DNA from 2 places in the Vibrio sp. HM8-C genome. Region 1 is predicted to be linked to the other one. Evidence: riboswitches for the same ligand, from Rfam matches in the RefSeq annotation. Region 1 holds a riboswitch; the other holds the start of a gene.
The links. Region 1 has a riboswitch for thiamine pyrophosphate ahead of thiD (bifunctional hydroxymethylpyrimidine kinase/phosphomethylpyrimidine kinase). Riboswitches for the same ligand answer to the same signal wherever they lie in the genome.
Positions count from the first base shown of each region.

Region 1 (9,854 bases):
TGAACAATTCAATTTATACAACAAAGCTGGCGCTGACTGGCTACACCTTGTGGATTTAACGGGCGCAAAAGATACCAGTGCTCGCCAGTTAGACCTGATTGCAAAATTACTGGCAGGTACGCCAGCCAATATTCAAATTGGTGGCGGTGTACGCAGCGAGCAAGACGTGGTTGACCTGCTCGAAGCAGGCGCGCAGCGTGTTGTGGTTGGTTCAACGGCTGTTAAACAACCTGAACTAGTGAAAGGTTGGATGACCAAATACGGCGCAGAAAAAATTGTGCTAGCGCTGGATATTAACATCGATGCTGACGGTACACGCAAAGTGGCGATTTCCGGTTGGCAGGAAGATTCAGGTGTCACCATCGAAGCACTGATTGACGATTATCTAACCGTCGGTTTGAAACATGTACTCTGCACAGACATTTCCCGTGACGGCACGCTAGCCGGTTCTAACGTTGAGCTGTATGTTGACCTTTGCAAACAATACCCACAGGTTCAGTTCCAATCTTCAGGCGGTATCGGTAGTTTAGCGGATATTGAAGCGCTGAAAGGTAGTGGTGTGGCTGGCGTGATTGTTGGTCGTGCGTTACTGGATGGTAAATTCACCACTGAGGAGGCGTTCGCATGTTGGCAAAACGTATAATCCCTTGTTTGGACGTTCGTGACGGACAGGTTGTGAAAGGCGTGCAGTTCCGCAATCACGAAATCATCGGAGACATCGTTCCGCTAGCAAAACGTTATGCGGAAGAGGGCGCAGATGAGTTGGTGTTTTACGATATCACCGCATCCAGTGATGGTCGTGTGGTGGATAAAAGCTGGGTTGCGCGAGTTGCAGAGGTAATTGACATTCCTTTCTGTGTCGCTGGTGGTATTAAATCAGCCGAAGATGCTGCTCGCATCCTCGAATTCGGAGCGGACAAAGTATCGATTAACTCGCCAGCATTAGCGAATCCAGACCTGATCACCAATCTAGCGGATAAGTTTGGTGTGCAATGTATCGTTGTAGGTATCGACTCCTATTTTGATAAAGAGACGGGCAAGTATCAGGTTTACCAGTTCACTGGTGATGAAGCGCGTACTAAAGCAACCAAGTGGGAAACCAAAGATTGGGTTCAAGAAGTGCAAAAACGTGGCGCGGGTGAAATCGTATTAAATATGATGAACCAAGACGGTGTACGTAACGGTTACGACCTAGAGCAACTGAATATGGTTCGATCTGTATGTCGCGTACCTTTGATTGCGTCTGGTGGTGCGGGTGCTATGGAGCATTTCGCAGATGCGTTTAAATTAGCGAATGTTGATGGTGCGTTAGCAGCGTCGGTATTCCACAAACAAATCATCAATATTGGTGAACTCAAGCAATATTTAAAACAACAAGCGGTTGAGGTGAGACTATGAGCCTAGCGGAACGAATTAATTGGGAAAAGGTTGATGGTCTTGTTCCTGCGATTGTGCAGGACTTTGGTTCAAGCCAAGTGCTGATGATGGGGTACATGAACCAAGAAGCACTAGCGAAAACATTGGAAACAGAACAAGTCACTTTCTATTCGCGCACCAAGCAGCGTCTATGGACCAAAGGAGAAACCTCTGGCAACGTGTTGCAATTGAAAAATATTGCTTTGGACTGCGACCAAGATACCTTGCTGGTAAAAGTAAATCCGATTGGCCCAACGTGTCACACTGGCACAACAACTTGTTGGGATGGTGATGCACAAGAGGAGTCACAAATGGTGTGGCTTCATCAACTTGAGCAGCTATTGGCTGCCCGCAAGAGTGCCGATCCAGACTCCTCTTACACCGCTAGTCTTTATGCGCGTGGCACCAAACGCATTTCGCAGAAAGTGGGCGAAGAAGGCGTTGAAGTCGCACTTGCGGCGACGTCGGGCGATAAGGCGGAATTAGTTTGTGAGTCTGCGGACTTGATCTATCACTTGCTCGTCTTACTTCAAGACCAAGGTTTATCAATGAGTGATGTGATTAATAAGCTCAAAGAGCGTCACAAGTAAGGGTAGCTTTAATTAGCTGAAGAGAACGTTTTGGTAGGCCGTGCGGGGCTCGAACCCGCGACCGATTGATTAAGAGTCAACTACTCTACCAACTGAGTTAACGGCCTACTTGTTCTCACGGTGTAATTCTACTCAGCAAAGTATAGACGCTATTACGTAACTTATTCTCTGCGCTCGTAATAAATTGCATAACTGACAAAATAATTGTTATTCTGTCCGCCATTAGTCGGGGAGCCATAAGGCTGAGATCGCATTGCGAGACCCGTTGAACCTGATTCAGTTAATACTGACGTAGGGAACTAATCCAATCATCCCGATTGAATTTCTCGTGTTGCCATCTTCTTCAGATGTGAGCGCGCGAGTCTGTTCCTGTATGTCATACCCCGAAGGAACAGTTATGTATAAATCCAGTTTAATTCCTGTCGTTCTTACCATTGCTGGTTCAGATAGTGGCGGCGGAGCGGGCATTCAAGCCGATATTAAAGCCATTTCTGCTACAGGTGCTTATGCGGCATCCGTTATCACGGCTATCACTTCGCAAAACACCTTAGGTGTTACTGACATTCTACCCATTCCTCTAGCACATATAGAGAGCCAACTAGATGCGGTGTTTGGAGACCTAAATATTGTCGCTGTTAAGATTGGTATGTTAGCGGATAGCGACATCATCCATTTGGTTGCAGATAAGCTTCGTCAATACAGACCACAATTTATCGTGTTAGACCCAGTCATGGTGGCAACCAGCGGTGACCTGTTGCTGAAACAAAGCGCGATATCCAGTCTGAAAGAATGTCTGCTGCCTATTGCAGACATTATTACCCCTAATCTTCCTGAAGCGGCTGCTTTGACTGGTCTAGACGAACCTAATAATGCTGATGAAATTAACGATATGGTTTTGTCTCTACGGCAGTTAGGTACTTCAGCAGTATTACTAAAAGGTGGGCATTTAGAGCAGTCATCTTACAGTGATGACCTGCTTATCACTCAGAAGAAGATTCATCAATTAAGCGCAGAGAGAATTGATACCATCAATACGCACGGGACGGGTTGCACTTTGTCATCGGCAATTGCTTCGTTTCTTGCGCAGGGGTATGACCTTCAGCAATCGGTATCTCATGCTAAACAATACATCATTCAAACCATAGCAAGCGCAGATAAGTTAAGTGTTGGTCAGGGGCGAGGTCCTGTGGATCATTTCTTTATGTTGCATCAATCAAAATAGTAAATTCGCTATGTCTGATTGGTTCTCTTTGGATTGGCTGAGCTTAGTGACCGCTTTTTTAAATATTGGGTCAGCATAAGCATGGCTGGCATACAGCATGTTCGAATACGATATGCTTGGGTTGATGTTTTTGAACTCTTTTAGGCTCCATAGTTCAGGTGCAATGGCGTATTGGGCTATGTACCGATAGCCATTTTCAAGAGCGATACCATTTGTCTGATAACCCCAAATATCTACCCCAAGCTTTTCTCCATAGATACCGAGTAAGCTGTATGCCTGCAAGTTGAAATTGGAATAGTGCCAAGGGCGAGTGCGTGCGAGTTCCGCATCTTGTTTTCCGTCTTGGTCAAATTGGTTTGCAATTCGCTTGGCTTTCGTAATTTGCAAACGTTGTTTGGCGATATCGGGTTGGTGGGTAAACAAAGAAAACGCTACTACTTGAGCGTCATACCAAGTTCCGTGATTGTTGTGCTGCTTTTCTTCATCCATACCATTAGCACTAGACACCAACCAGTGATTGAACTCTGTAAACCAAGCAACAATGCTTTGATAATCTTTTTCTTTGAGCGCTGGTTTTATCAATTCAACAGCGTCAACAACGCCAATTAACACGCGACTATCAATGATGCCAATACCACGCCCGTTAACTCGACCGGGTATCGCTTGTGCATGATTCATATTGGGATTCATTCTGGTTTGCGAGTTGATGAACCATGCTCGGAGCTGTTCAATCGCTTTATCTGCGTATTTTTGATCGTCGGTGAAGTAGTAAGCCAATCCGAATAACTTTACATTGTTAGCAAAAGTGGTGAGCCTTTGCATATCGGTAGCAGAGCTCTTGGTTTCCAAATTGAATTCGCCATCTTTGCGGATGTAAGGCAAACCAGATTCGGTGTCTGGGTTTGGCCACCAATAAGGAGCAAAACTGTAGTAGTCGTGTATATCGCCACTGGCAGGCATCGACGTCTTGTTAGTCACAGGGTCAACGGGATTAGCTAATGCTTTATCGGCTCTGCGAATAAGAGTGGTGAAAGGTTGATTTAGGTGTTGCAAGTCTTTCTTGTTGTTCTCAAGAACCTGAATATCGTAGCTGATAGGGGTAAGAGTGTTCTCGGAAACCGTACTTTGAACAGTGGAAGAGAATACAAGTACACAAAGCAAAGCCAAGCGTTTAAACATCTTATATCCTCTTCCTTTCGATTTCGGGTTTGTTGATTTTGATTGAACAGACTGTCAGAGAGACTTTTTCAAGCCGTTATAAACGAATCTCTTTCCACTCACCGGGTTGAAGATCATCAAGTTCAATATTACCCATGGAATAACGAATCAAACGAAGGGTAGGGAAGCCGATGTGCGCGGTCATGCGCCTTACCTGACGATTTCTACCTTCAATAATCGTAATGGCTAACCAAGTCGTTGGAATAGCTGCACGAAAACGTACTGGGGGATTTCGTTCCCAAAGTTGCGGCTCATCCATTACCATCACTTTTGCAGGAAGAGTTGGTCCATCTTTCAGAGTGACGCCATGTCTAAGCTTTTCTAAATCTGACTCAGAAGGCGCCCCTTCAACTTGCACCCAATAAGTTTTTGCTGATTTGGATTCCGGTTGAGTGAGCTTTGCCTGTAAGATTCCATCGTTGGTTAACACCATCAAACCTTCACTGTCTCGATCCAGTCTGCCCGCGGCATACACGTCCTTTACAGGGATGAAATCCGCCAACGTTTTACGACCTTCACCATCGGTAAACTGGCTTAATGTGTCATAAGGTTTATTAAAAACAATGACTTTACGATCTTCTGGGCTCACTTTAGGTTTTTGGTCGGTAGCTTTACGTGTTCGCTGTTGATTTGCAGGGCGACCAGACGCTGTGCGATTACTTTGTTTAAAACGCGGCTTCTTTGAGTGAGAGCTTGTCGGGTGAGAAGCGTTAGCAGGGCTTCTACGCGAGCTGGATGACATGTTAACTACCTTGCAAAAATGTAAATGAAGTGTATTTGAAAGTTTTCTGAAACTCGGTTTTGCGCTATCATTTGCGCGCCCAGAAATAGGATAAACGACAAGATGATAGACTATTATCCTAATTTTGTTTAATTATAACGATCTTCACTCAAGGACTGCATCGAAGACTCATTATGGTTGTTCGCACATAGAAGTTATTCGAACACAAAAAGGAAAGAGTGAGACTATCGTGCCCAAGTTTGGGATGTTTCCCGCTTGAGCCGTACATTCACACAACACATGCCCGTGTGTTGTTAGAACAAATAGGGAAAGTTCATGCCAACAAATAAACCTACAATTATTTATACAATCACTGACGAAGCCCCAGCACTTGCTACATATTCATTGCTGCCAATTATCCAATCATTTACAGCATCGTCGGGCATTGAGATCGAAACTCGCGATATTTCTTTAGCAGGACGTATTCTTGCTAACTTCCCAGAGCATTTGAAAGAAGATCAGCGTATTGGTGATGCTCTAACGGAACTCGGTGAACTTGCTCAAACTCCTGAAGCGAACATCATCAAACTGCCAAACATTTCGGCATCTGTTCCTCAGCTAAAAGCAGCTATCAAAGAACTTCAAGATAAAGGTTTTGCACTTCCGAATTACCCAGAAGAGCCTGCGACTTACGAAGAAGAAGCAATTAAAGCAACTTACGACAAAATCAAAGGTAGTGCGGTAAACCCAGTACTACGTGAAGGTAACTCTGACCGTCGTGCGCCAGCATCAGTGAAAAACTATGCGAAGAAGAACCCACACTCAATGGGTGCTTGGTCTGCAGATTCTAAATCTCACGTTGCTAGCATGAGTGATAAAGATTTCTTCGGTAGCGAGAAATCAGTCACTGTTGACGGAGCAACGCAGGTTTCTATTCAGTTCGTAGGTAAAGACGGTTCAACTAAAGAACTGAAAAAACCTTTTGCACTGAAAGACAAAGAAATAATCGATGCAAGCGTACTGAACAAGAAAGCGCTAGTTGAGTTTTTCGAAAAAGAAATTGCTGACGCAAAACAACAAGACGTGCTGCTTTCTCTTCATATGAAAGCGACCATGATGAAAGTATCAGACCCTGTTATTTTTGGTCATGCAGTTAAGGTTTACTACAAAGAAGTATTCGACAAATACGGTGAAGTATTTGAGAAACTAGGTGTTGATGTAAATAACGGTCTAGGTGATGTTTACGCAAAAATCCAAGCATTGCCAGAAGCTCAACGCGATGAAATTGAAGCTGCACTACAAGCGGTTTATGCAAACCAACCGCCACTAGCGATGGTTGATTCTGACCGCGGTATCACGAACCTACACGTACCAAGTGACATTATCGTTGATGCATCTATGCCTGCAATGATTCGTTCATCTGGTCAAATGTGGGGTCCCGATGGCAAGCAGAAAGATACCAAAGCGATGATCCCAGATCGTTGTTACGCAGGTGTATACCAAGCAGTTATCGAGTTCTGTAAAGAACATGGCGCATTTGACCCTACAACAATGGGTAGCGTACCTAACGTAGGTCTAATGGCGCAAAAAGCGGAAGAATACGGCTCACACGATAAAACATTCATTTTAGACGCCGATGGTGCGGTACGTGTTGTTGATGCAGCAGGTAAAGTGCTTCTAGAGCAAGAAGTTGAAGCTGGTGACATCTTCCGCATGTGTCAGGTTAAAGATGCTCCAATCCAAGACTGGGTTAAGCTTGCGGTAAACCGTGCACGTGCAACCAAAACCCCAGCGGTATTCTGGTTAGATGAAGCTCGTGCTCATGACGCGGAACTGATTAAGAAAGTGAATCAGTATCTACCTGATCACGATACTTCTGGTCTAGAGATCAAGATCCTTTCTCCAGTAGACGCAACGCTATACTCTCTAGCTCGTATTAAAGAAGGTAAAGACACTATTTCTGTTACAGGTAACGTACTACGCGACTACCTAACAGACTTGTTCCCAATTCTTGAGCTAGGTACTTCAGCTAAGATGCTTTCAATCGTTCCACTAATGAATGGTGGTGGTCTGTTTGAAACGGGCGCTGGTGGCTCAGCTCCTAAGCACGTTCAACAAGTTCAAAAAGAGAACCACTTACGTTGGGACTCTCTTGGTGAATTCTTAGCGCTTGCTGCTTCTTTGGAGCATCTAAGTGTGGTGACTGGCAATACGAAAGCGCAAGTGCTGGCTGACTCTCTGGACAAAGCCACGGGTAAATTCCTAGACCTGAACAAATCACCTTCTCGTAAAGTGGGTGAACTGGATAACCGTGGTAGCCATTACTACTTGGCGGCGTACTGGGCTGAAGCTCTAGCAGCACAAACTCAAGATGCAGATCTAGCAGCTGAGTTTACTCCTGTTGCTGAGAAGCTACTGTCTAACGAAGAGAAGATTGTGGCTGAACTAAACGGTGCACAAGGTGTAGCGGGTGATTTAGGTGGTTACTATGCACTTAATGATGCATTGGTTTCTAGCTTAATGCGCCCAAGTGCAACACTAAATAGTATTGTAGATCGCGTGTAATATTCAAAGCGATTCAAATGAAAATACAAAACCCGCCGATTGGCGGGTTTTTCATATCTATTAATTAATAAATCTTTATCTTTTAAGCAACCATCAGGTCAATTATCGGTAATGATTTATTCGGCAGCGAACTATTTAGATTGTTGCCCTTCAATAGGTACGACACTACTAGCGTGGTAACCTTTAGGTCCTTGTTCAACTTCATACGCTACTTGCTGTCCCGCTTTAAGTGTGCGGTAGCCATCCATTTGGATAGTAGAATAATGAGCAAAAATGTCTCCATCTTCGCCTTCTGGACAGATGAATCCGAATCCTTTGGCGTTATTGAACCATTTTACTGTACCTGTAGCCATGCTATACGTCCCTCATGCATTTTGTTACTGATGTTGTTACGGAGAAATTCACTCTAATATCCATTATCAGAAAATCTGATGGTGATCACTCCTATTAGTGAATATCGATTCAGCCGCTGCCAAATTTTTAGTCACTATTTGACCAATGTAGTCAATGATTGAGCACAGTCAATAGGATAATGGTATAAAAATGCATACTTTTATAAGCAAATCACTTTTAAGATAACCCTATTCCATTTGATATCAATCGTGCGACAAGTATTTGTGCCACTTATGATTGGCTCGATTTTAGACTTTAGTACGAATAGTGTTACAGAAAGGTGACGAGTTTTTGAACGTTTAGAATAAACTCGATTGTGAATAGCAATGTTTTATTTGCAGCGATACAATTGCTGCATTAGTCTCTAAGTAAGGATTGTTTTTCACCTTCACTGACAGCACCTTAGGTTATCAGTAAGTGATGACTTTTTAAGAGAAGAGACATTTTTAAGAGAAACACTCCTAAATACGGCCATCATGAGTAAAAACTTCGAATGGGTAACTCCAGACTCAGATCTACTGGAGCTAGAGAAAACAGCAACAAAACCACCGTCGATGTATAACGTTATACTGAATAATGACGACTACACGCCGATGGATTTTGTGATAGAAATCCTTGAACGCTTCTTCTCTATGGACATAGAAAAAGCGACACAAGTGATGCTCAGAGTTCATTATGAAGGGAAAGCAATTTGTGGCACGTTTACTGCAGAAGTTGCAGAGACGAAAGTTGCTCAGGTGACAATGTACGCACGGGAAAACGAGCATCCACTGCTTTGTACGATGGAAAAAGCGTAACATTCGCAGACGTGGTTGTTCTTTAAGGAGGCCTTATGCTTAACAAAGAACTAGAGTCTAGTCTAAACGGCGCGTTCGCTCGAGCGCGAGACAAAAGACATGAATTCATGACCGTCGAGCACCTCCTACTTGCATTGTTAGAAAACGATGCAGCGAAGGAAGCATTATTGGCCTGTCAGGCAGACATTGACGTTTTGCGTCGAGAGCTTGACGTATTTATTGATCAAACAACCCCTCTCATCCCAGATAACGACGAAACCCGAGAAACTCAGCCAACGCTCAGTTTCCAACGCGTGCTGCAACGTGCAGTGTTCCATGTTCAATCTTCCGGTCGTAGTGAAGTCACTGGTGCAAACGTGCTGGTAGCCATTTTCAGCGAGCAGGAATCTCACGCAGCATATCTATTGAAAAAGAACGACATTAGTCGTTTGGATATCGTTAACTACATTTCCCACGGAATCACGAAAGCATCGAGTAGTTCAGGCGAAGATTCGTCTTCTGATTCATTCGGTACCGAAAGTTCAGAAGATTCACCAGCAGATGAAAGATTAGAGAGTTTTGCAACTAACTTGAACCAGTTAGCGGGGCAAGGTCAGATTGATCCTTTGATTGGGCGTGACAAAGAACTCGAACGTACGATTCAAGTGCTGTGCCGTCGCCGCAAGAACAACCCATTGTTAGTAGGTGAAGCTGGTGTTGGTAAAACTGCAATTGCAGAAGGCTTAGCTTGGAGAATCGTTGAAGGTCAGGTTCCTGAAGTGATTCAGAACAGCGTTATCTACTCATTGGATATCGGCTCGCTATTAGCGGGAACCAAATATCGTGGTGATTTCGAGAAGCGTTTTAAAACCATTCTCAAACAGCTAGAAAAAGAGAAAGATGCAATTCTCTTTATCGATGAAATTCATACCATTATCGGTGCAGGTGCTGCG
Region 1 covers NZ_JBMMKS010000002.1:13,554-23,407, reverse strand. Annotated here, with positions in the region: gene hisA (1-(5-phosphoribosyl)-5-[(5-phosphoribosylamino)methylideneamino]imidazole-4-carboxamide isomerase) at 1-643, shown strand, start outside; gene hisF (imidazole glycerol phosphate synthase subunit HisF) at 625-1,398, shown strand; gene hisIE (bifunctional phosphoribosyl-AMP cyclohydrolase/phosphoribosyl-ATP diphosphatase HisIE) at 1,395-2,006, shown strand; tRNA gene ACOSVQ_RS03095 (tRNA-Lys) at 2,038-2,113, opposite strand; TPP riboswitch at 2,224-2,321, shown strand; gene thiD (bifunctional hydroxymethylpyrimidine kinase/phosphomethylpyrimidine kinase) at 2,404-3,228, shown strand; gene ACOSVQ_RS03085 (alginate lyase family protein) at 3,220-4,407, opposite strand; gene rluE (23S rRNA pseudouridine(2457) synthase RluE) at 4,484-5,188, opposite strand; gene ACOSVQ_RS03075 (NADP-dependent isocitrate dehydrogenase) at 5,504-7,732, shown strand; gene cspD (cold shock domain-containing protein CspD) at 7,864-8,085, opposite strand; gene clpS (ATP-dependent Clp protease adapter ClpS) at 8,602-8,922, shown strand; gene clpA (ATP-dependent Clp protease ATP-binding subunit ClpA) at 8,958-9,854, shown strand, end outside.

Region 2 (9,854 bases), on a different contig from region 1:
TCAGATACTCAAGGTTTCATTGCTGTTGTTGATATCGACCATTTCAAAAAGGTTAACGATGTTTATGGTCACGATGTTGGTGATAATACTCTTGTCGCTGTATGTAACATTCTCGCGTCATTTATTAAACCTAAAGATCTTATAGGCCGATATGGTGGCGAAGAGTTCGTCATTTTTCTTCCTCAAAGCGATTCTGAAAGCGTTCAGCGTCTGTTGGAAGAGATGCGTCAGTCTGTTGAAACAAAAGCATCCTCAATGCTTCCTAGCCCTGTTACGATCAGTGTCGGTTACAGTCACGTAGAGCCAAAGGACACTCTTCATAGTTTATTTAGTAAAGCTGACTCGGCACTCTATCTGGCCAAACGCAAAGGCAGAAATTGCATTGTGAAGAAATAGTGTTGTGTGTGCTATTAAGCAACCTACGCTGTTTACTTTGTGTTGAGAATACGTTTTATTAACTCTTTCTTTTATTTGTTATACCTGAGGCAAGAATGGATCTCACCCGTCGTCGTTTTCTCTCTATTAGCTCTGCTATCGGTTTATCCAGCATGTTACCAGCGTGTTCTTTGGTTAGGAGCGATCACGATCAATTTACTTACGACCTTACCGCTGAGCCTGCTTATGCTGAGGTTGTTCCTGGATATGAAACGTCTGTTTTAGGTTTTAACGGCTCAATACCTGCGCCAACGATCCGTTGTCGTCAGGGTGAGAAAGTGACAATCCGTTTTACTAACAAGTTAGATGAGCCGACAACAATCCATTGGCATGGGCTTCGCATCCCAATTGGTATGGATGGCGTTCCATTTCTTAGCCAAAAACCGATTATGCCCGGTGAAACCTTTGTCTATGAGTTTACTCCTCCAGATGCAGGTACTTTCTGGTATCACCCACATATGAATAGTGTTAAGCAGTTAGGTATGGGGTTGGTTGGTTTGATCGTCGTGGAAGAAGCTAATCCAGTATCTTTCGAAGAAGAACATGAACTGGCGCTAAAACACTGGCATCTTGATAAAAGTGGTCAGTGGAAAGATCTGATGATTCCCCGCTACAGTGCTCGGATGGGGACTCCGGGAGAGTGGGGTACAGTTAATGGTGTGCCTAATCCTAGTTATCAAATTCAGCAAAATGCCAGCGTTAGATTGCGAATAGCGAACGTCGACAACACGATTACTTATCCAATTTCTGTTGAAGGTGTCGAAGCGTGGATTATCGCCATTGACGGCAACCCCATAAAAACGCCATACAAGCTTACTCAGCATAAGATTGGACCTGGAATGAGGGTTGATGTGGCTTTTATCGCTCCTAAGGCTGGGGATACAGTTTACGTACGCCAGATGAAAGGAAAATTCCCGTTCCCAATGTGCGAATTTCAATCTCAGCAATCGACATTAAGTGAGGGTGCTTCTATACCTGCTCTGCCACTTAATCCAATTCCAAAAATAGATTTACAAAATGCACAGTCAATTGACTTTGTGTTCGAGTGGGAAGGTGCGGTCACGCCAGCAGACAATCATGGTCATGCAGTACCCAATTTTTGGCTGATGAATAAGCGTGCGTGGGAAGGAATGAGTGCTAATAACATTCCAGCCCCTCTTGCGAAGTTGGAGTTAGGTAAAACCTACATTTTTAACTTAAAAAATGTCACTCAGTATCATCATCCTATCCACCTGCATGGACATACATTTACGGTTTTGGAACTCGATGGTAAACCTGTTGATGAACCATTCCATACCGATACTGTGCTACTTGGAAAAAATGGTTCAGCGAAGGCTGCATTTGTTGCGGATAACCCTGGTCGATGGATGTATCACTGTCATGTGATTGAACATATGAAAACAGGCTTGATGGGATACGTAGAAGTTGCCTAAAGTGACTCCTGTAACGTTTTAAAAGTGTCGAGTTATCGTGGCTCATGTGTTTATTCTGAGATCTTTATTTTCATCATTTTCGGCTCTTTTTTGCTCAATAAGTCAGTACAATAAGCAAAATGATTTTGGGAGGGTTCATGGGGCAATTTTCTATTTTGGGTCTTATCGCGGTCGGCGGTGCGATCGGTGCGTGTTCTCGATATCTCGTATCAGAAATGTGTATCACTTTATTTGGTCGCTCTTTTCCATACGGTACGCTAACCGTTAACGTGGTCGGCTCTTTTATTATGGGGTTATTGATTGCGGCGGTTGAGAACGAATGGTTAGCACCATACCCGTGGCGTCAAATTATTGGTCTAGGATTCTTAGGTGCGTTGACAACCTTCTCGACGTTTTCTATGGACAACGTGTTAATGATGCAACAAGGTGCGTTTGTTAAGATGGGGTTCAACGTTCTTCTAAACGTATTACTTAGCATTTCAGCCGCATGGCTTGCATACCAGTGGTTAATAAAAGGTTGATCAAAAGCTCTATTTTTGTGCTTGGTTAACTAAATTTCTTTATCTATAATCGTTTCACTTGTCGGAGTGCCATAAGGCTGAGACCGTTTATTCGGGATCCGTTGAACCTGATCTGGTTAATACCAGCGAAGGGAACAAGAGAAGACCCTCTTTCTAGATTGGTCGGCTTTTAGCCCCATACCTAAGATCTGTCTACTCATCTCTTATTGACACATATTTCCGCCAAGCATTTATCCCTAAAACAATACAAGGAAAATGCTATGTCGAATCGCAAACAAGCGAGACTGGAAGCAAAACAGTTTATTGAAACTCTTTCTGTCCAACCTTACCCAAATTCAACCAAGACTTATGTTACTGGCTCTAGACCTGATCTAAGAGTACCGATGCGTGAAATTGCGCTAGCCGATAGCTTAGTTGGCGGCAGCAAAGATTCGCCGATTTTTAAGTCTAATGAGCCCATCTCTGTTTACGATACTTCTGGTGTTTATACCGATCCAGAACATCAGATTGACCTCTATAGTGGTCTGCCTAAGTTAAGATCCAATTGGGTTGAAGAGCGAAACGATACTGAGATTTTACACTCTATGAGTTCTGAATATGCTCAAGAACGCTTGGATGACCATACACTCGACGAGTTGCGTTATGGCAACTTACCTTCGATTCGTCGTGCTAAAGAGGGCAAACGAGTCACTCAGTTACACTATGCTCGTCAGGGAATCATTACTCCTGAAATGGAGTTTATTGCCCTGCGCGAGAATATGGGCAATCGTAGATATCAGGATGAACAACTTAACCAACAACACTCAGGTCAGAGCTTTGGTGCAAACTTGCCAAAAGATATAACGTCAGAGTTTGTACGCAAAGAAGTGGCTGAAGGTAGAGCGGTTATTCCATGCAATATTAACCACCCTGAAGCAGAGCCTATGATTATTGGTCGTAACTTTCTTGTTAAAGTGAACGCCAATATCGGTAACTCATCAGTAAGTTCTTCTATTGAGGAAGAAGTAGAAAAGCTCGTTTGGGCAACTCGTTGGGGTGCTGATACGGTGATGGATCTGTCTACCGGTAGAAACATTCACGAAACACGCGAGTGGATACTGCGTAATAGTCCGGTGCCGATCGGCACTGTTCCTATGTATCAGGCGTTAGAGAAAGTAAATGGTATTGCCGAGAACCTCACATGGGAAGTGATGCGAGATACCTTACTTGAACAAGCCGAGCAGGGCGTTGATTACTTCACTATCCACGCTGGCTTATTGCTTCGCTACGTACCTATGACAGCCAAGCGAGTTACGGGCATAGTGTCTCGTGGTGGTTCTATCATCGCGAAATGGTGCTTAGCTCATCATCAGGAAAATTTCCTTTATACCCATTTCCGTGAAATCTGTGAGATCTGTGCGAAGTATGACGTCTCGCTATCTTTAGGTGATGGTTTGCGTCCGGGGTCGGTTGCTGATGCGAATGATGAAGCCCAGTTTGCTGAGCTGAGAACCCTTGGTGAGCTGTGCAAAATAGCATGGGATTACGATGTTCAGGTGTTCATTGAAGGTCCAGGGCATGTGCCAATGCACATGATTAAAGAGAACATGGATGAACAGCTGAAGCACTGCCATGAAGCGCCTTTCTATACGCTAGGACCATTGACTACTGACATTGCACCCGGCTATGACCATATTACTTCAGGTATCGGTGCTGCAATGATTGGTTGGTACGGCTGCGCTATGCTCTGCTATGTGACTCCTAAAGAGCACCTCGGTTTACCCAATAAGGAAGATGTGAAAACCGGACTTATCACTTATAAGCTGGCTGCGCACGCTGCTGACTTAGCAAAAGGGCATCCGGGTGCACAAATTCGCGACAATGCTCTATCAAAAGCTCGCTTCGAATTCCGTTGGGAAGACCAATTTAATCTCTCTCTCGACCCAGTAACTGCGCGTGCGTTCCACGACGAGACTCTTCCTCAAGAGTCTGGAAAAGTCGCTCATTTCTGCTCTATGTGTGGTCCTAAGTTCTGTTCGATGAAGATCTCGCAAGAAGTGAGGGAGTATGCCAATAACAAAGAACAAGTCGCGGCGGATCAGGCGATAGAAATCAAAATGCTTGATGACTCCTTATTTTTTGATGAGAGAGCTGAGGGGATGCGCCAGAAGTCTGCTGAGTTTCTGCAGTCTGGTTCGGAGTTATATCATCCTGCGGTGAAACAGAACGCTGTAGTGACTGAGGAGTAACTTGTGAAAATACTTATCCCATCTCATTGCCTTGAGTTCACGGGAGAAGTTCAACAAGTATTATTGCTCGCTCAAATGCAGGGCTTTGATATCAGCGATATTGAGTTGGGCGTAAGCCCGACTCAATTTATTGAACTTGTTGATAGGCAAACTTCTCGTATCTTTAGCAATCTCTTCAAGATAGATAACGATGAACCCCAAGAATCGTTTTTGGAACTCTCATATGGTGTAGAGGCCAATGTTAGTACTTCTTCTAGTTCAGTTTCTGTTTGTGTTATTCAGTCAGGTCGATTGGTTGATTGCTGGTTGCACTTAGGTGTAGGCACGCATCTGGTTCACCAGAACATAACTTCTAAGAGTTCTTATTCAGATGGTGAGTCTTGGCATCATTTCGCTTGGGTTGTTAGCTGTCTGGCTCTAGATTTCCCATTAGAAGATGCACTTGTTTTAAGTCGTGCAGCTATGAATGTTTCACGTGAAACATGGCCAACACAATTTGAAAACTTCCCAACAATAGAGCCGCAATCTGTTCCGGTACAGAGCACACAATTCGCGAGATTGAACAAACAGTCACTTGGACTCTATCCTGTGGTTGATAGCGTTGAGTGGGTTGAGCGTCTACTCAATCTTGGTATTACAACGCTTCAACTTCGTATAAAAGACCGAACTCAACATGACTTGGAGACGCATATAGCTAAGGCTATCGAGCTAGGCAAGCAGTTCAAAGCGCAACTCTTTATCAACGACTATTGGCAGTTAGCGTTAAAGCATAAAGCATTCGGTGTGCATCTAGGTCAAGAAGATGTATTAGAAGCAGACTTGAATGAGATAGCGGACAGTGGAATGGCGTTAGGCCTTTCTACCCACGGTTATTTTGAATTGCTTCGTATCCATCAACTGTCTCCAAGTTATATAGCTCTTGGTCATATATTCCCAACAACCACTAAACAGATGCCATCTAAACCTCAAGGTTTGGTGAGGCTAGGTCTGTATCAAAAGCTACTCGATAGTATGCCCTATGGTGATGTTATAGGGGTACCAAGTGTTGCTATAGGCGGTATTGATTTAAGCAACATAGAACAAGTGGTTGAGCAGGGCGTCGATAGCATCGCAGTAGTAAGAGCTATAACACAAGCTACCGATGTCGCGAAGGCTGTGTCGCAACTTACAAACAAACTTAGTCTGCCTAGTTTGAATAAACAGGAGGCTAGTGATGTTATCGGATAATGCATTTGTCAGATATCAGAGACAAATATGCTTACCAGAAGTAGGCGAAGTGGGTCAAAAAAGGCTTTGCGATTCTTCTGTGTTAATCATTGGCTGTGGTGGGTTAGGTAATGCTGCAAGCTTGTATTTAGCCGGTGCTGGTATCGGAAAACTAGTGATTTGCGATGATGATGAAGTTGATGTCTCCAACCTTTCTAGGCAGATAGCTTTTCGCACAGACCATGTATCTATCCCAAAAGTCGATGCTTTGGCAAAGCAGTTAAGAGCGCTAAATCCAGATTGTCACGTTCGAACAGTTGCTAGACGAATAGATAGTTCAGTTTTACCACTAGAAGTTGAAATGGCTGATTTAGTATTAGATTGCTCAGACAACTTAGAGACGCGCCATCTAATCAATAGAGTCTGTTATGAATCTAAAGTACCGATCATTTCAGGTGCTTCAATTGGTTGGGATGGGCAAGTCATCGCGTTTGATTTTTCTGAAAATAAAACGTCAGGTTGTTATGCCTGTTTAGTGCCTATCGATAGCCACAATTCATTGAATAAGTGTACCGAGCTTGGTGTTATTGGACCGGTTGTTGGAACTATCGGTAACTTACAAGCTTTGCTTTCTATTCAGTATTTGATTGGTTTGAAAGAGTTGAAGACACATCGTTTGTACAAATTTGATGGCAAATCGATGATATGGCAAACATGGAACTTAGTGCGAGATCCCGATTGTAGTGTGTGTGCTGATCTGTCTAACGACGGAGGGAGTGCATACCAGAACAGTGAGGTGGAATCATGTTTATAACTATCAGTGTTAACGGTGTAAGTCAGCAAATTAAGTTGCAAAGCACACTAGCTAGTTTGCAACAAGAATTGAATTTGCCAACCGTAGGATGCGTATTTGCCATTAACGACCAAATTGTTCCTAAAGGATTATGGCAAACCCAACAGCTCAGTGAAGGTGATCAAATCTCGCTGTTCCAAGCGATAGCAGGAGGCTAATTGATGTCTAACTCATATTCAAACCAGCAAAATTTACTTCAAATAGCGGACAAGACATTTCGTTCAAGATTGCTTACTGGTACAGGTAAATTCGCCAATCGCCATGCCATGGCTGCGTCGATACAAGCGTGTGAGTCTGAGCTAGTTACTATGGCTCTGAAGAGAGTTAACTTGGCAAATAGAGACGACGACATTTTAACTCCGTTAATCGAAGCGGGTGTCAATTTGCTGCCTAATACGTCGGGCGCTAAGACTGCCAGAGATGCGATATTTGCTGCTCATTTGGCGAGAGAAGCACTAGGAACGCGATGGTTAAAATTAGAAATTCACCCAGATCCAAAATATTTAATGCCCGATCCTATTGAAACATTAAAAGCCGCTGAGCAATTGGTAAAAGATGGTTTTATCGTTCTGCCTTATTGTCATGCCGACCCTGTGCTTTGTAAACGATTGGAAGAGGTGGGCTGCGCTGCGGTAATGCCACTCGGCGCACCAATAGGGACTAACAAGGGTATCGTTTCACGAGATTTTCTCGAAATTATTATCGAACAAGCCAAAGTACCCGTCATTGTCGATGCAGGTATAGGAGCTCCTTCTGATGCTGCCTTAGCAATGGAACTAGGCGCTGATGCAGTATTGGTTAATACCGCTATTGCGACAGCTGGCGATCCTGTCTCTATGGCCAAAGCATTTAAGCTCGCAGTTGAAGCTGGAAGAATGGCTTATGAAAGTGGTTTAGCTAGTCAGGTAAACCATGCGGTGGCTTCAAGTCCGTTTACGGATTTTCTCGGAGGTACCGAATGAGTTTTATAGAAAGGTTTAAGGAACTGGAATGGGATGACATTAAGCTTTCAATCTATTCTAAAACGGCTAAGGATGTCGAACTGGCTTTAAGTAAATCCAAACGTAATTTGGAAGATTTTAAAGCGCTAATATCTCCGGCGGCTGAACTTTACTTGGAGAAACTTGCCCAACTATCTTATCTAAAAACGCGCCAACGGTTTGGCAACACAATGTCATTTTATGTGCCTCTATATCTGTCAAATTTATGCTCTAACGAATGTACCTATTGCGGATTTTCTATGGGTAATCGGATTAAGCGAAAAACTTTAACCGAAAGTGAAATAGAGCAGGAAGTAGAAGCCATTAAGCAGATGGGTTTTGATAGTGTGTTATTGGTTACGGGCGAGCATGAAACCAAAGTGGGAATGGAATACTTCAGACGAACTGTGCCGTTGATTAAACGTTCTTTTAACTACTTAGCGATGGAAGTGCAGCCTCTAGACCAACACCAGTATTCGGAGCTCAAAACCTTAGGCTTAGATGCGGTGATGGTTTACCAAGAAACATATCATCCGTCTACTTATGCTTCGCACCATCTACGTGGCAAAAAAAGCGATTTCTATTATCGCTTAGATACACCGGAGCGATTGGCAAAAGCCGGAATTGATAAGATTGGGTTGGGGGCGCTAATCGGTCTGGAAGATTGGCGTACAGACTGTTTCTATGTTGCAGCACATATCGACTATCTTGAGAGAGCTTACTGGCAGAGTCGATATTCAATATCGTTTCCGCGCTTGAGACCATGCGCCGGATCGCTTCAGCCGAAATCAGTCATGACAGACAAACAACTGGTGCAATTGATATGTGCTTACCGATTGTGGAATGGGGAAGTTGAGTTATCTCTTTCAACTCGAGAATCTGCTGAGTTTAGAGACAATGTTTCGGTTCTAGGGATCACAAGCATCTCTGCTGCATCGAAAACGCAACCCGGCGGCTATGCAAATTCCAATGTTGAGTTGGAGCAGTTTGCTATCAGCGACGAGCGTTCTGCAAATGATGTTGCAGCAGCAATGAAGAGCCGTGGATTAGAAGCAGTCTGGCAGGATTGGCACTTCGCATATTCAGGAAGCTATTGAGTGAGACAGATGTTTCACGTGAAACACTCTTCTTGATTAAATGTCTTTTGCTACGGAAATCTATTTAGCCCAAAAAAGCAAAAATCCCTTAGTGGTAACACTAAGGGATTTTTATTAGAGCGTTGGATTAAGCATGCGCGATAGGCAGGGTTGCTTGCTGTAACCAAGCTTTTACTTCGCCTTCAACTAACGGGCTTACTTCGCTCCAAACTTTTTGATGGTAGTCGTTTAACCAAGTCAGTTCTGGTTTAGTCAGCATGTTGACATTGATTGCGCGAACATCAATAGGGCATCGAGTCAGAGACTCAAAACCATGAACATGGAAATCACCTTGAGTTTGCACTTCTACTACCAATTCTAAGTTTTCGATACGAATACCAAAACCGTCGGCACGGTAATAACCAGGTTCGTTAGATAACACCATACCTGGTAATAAAGGTACGTTATTAAATACCTTACTGATACGTTGTGGACCTTCGTGAACACTTAAGAAATGACCCACGCCATGACCAGTACCGTGGTCATAATCGTAGCCATTTGCCCATAAATGTTGGCGAGCTAAAACATCAAGTTGGTGACCACAAGTACCTTTCGGGAAACGAGCTTTAGCTAAAGCAATGTGACCTTTTAGAACTAAGGTGAACTGTTGCTTCATTTCGTCACTCACTGTACCGATAGCAATGGTACGAGTGATGTCGGTTGTACCATCGATATATTGACCACCCGAGTCAACAAGGTAGAGCGTGTTCATTTCAAGCTTACCCGGCTCTGGTTGGTTCATGTGGTTGTAGTGGCACATAGCGGCATTGGTCGTTGCTGCCGAAATGGTATCAAAGCTTAAATCTGCGAGCGTTGGGTCAAGCTCACGGAAGGTTTGAAGTTTATCAGCGAGTTCTGCTTCATTATGAAGTTTGCCTCCGCTTACTTCGCTATCAAGCCAAGATAGGAACTTCGCCATTGCTGCGCCATCACGAACATGACATGACTTCATGCCGCCAATTTCAGTCGCATTTTTAGCGGCTTTTGGCAATAAACAAGGATCGGCTTGTTGGATAAGTTCGGCATTGACATTTTGCAGTGTTAGCGTAAACCAAGCATTGC
Region 2 covers NZ_JBMMKS010000009.1:172,833-182,686, reverse strand. Annotated here, with positions in the region: gene ACOSVQ_RS12430 (GGDEF domain-containing protein) at 1-396, shown strand, start outside; gene ACOSVQ_RS12425 (multicopper oxidase family protein) at 492-1,868, shown strand; gene crcB (fluoride efflux transporter CrcB) at 2,006-2,389, shown strand; TPP riboswitch at 2,442-2,540, shown strand; gene thiC (phosphomethylpyrimidine synthase ThiC) at 2,650-4,617, shown strand; gene ACOSVQ_RS12410 (thiamine phosphate synthase) at 4,621-5,844, shown strand; gene ACOSVQ_RS12405 (HesA/MoeB/ThiF family protein) at 5,831-6,637, shown strand; gene thiS (sulfur carrier protein ThiS) at 6,628-6,834, shown strand; gene ACOSVQ_RS12395 (thiazole synthase) at 6,838-7,638, shown strand; gene thiH (2-iminoacetate synthase ThiH) at 7,635-8,753, shown strand; gene ACOSVQ_RS12385 (aminopeptidase P family protein) at 8,881-9,854, opposite strand, start outside.
Region 2: it holds a riboswitch for thiamine pyrophosphate, as region 1 does, so the genes downstream of both, thiC (phosphomethylpyrimidine synthase ThiC) here and thiD (bifunctional hydroxymethylpyrimidine kinase/phosphomethylpyrimidine kinase) in region 1, are expected to answer to the same signal.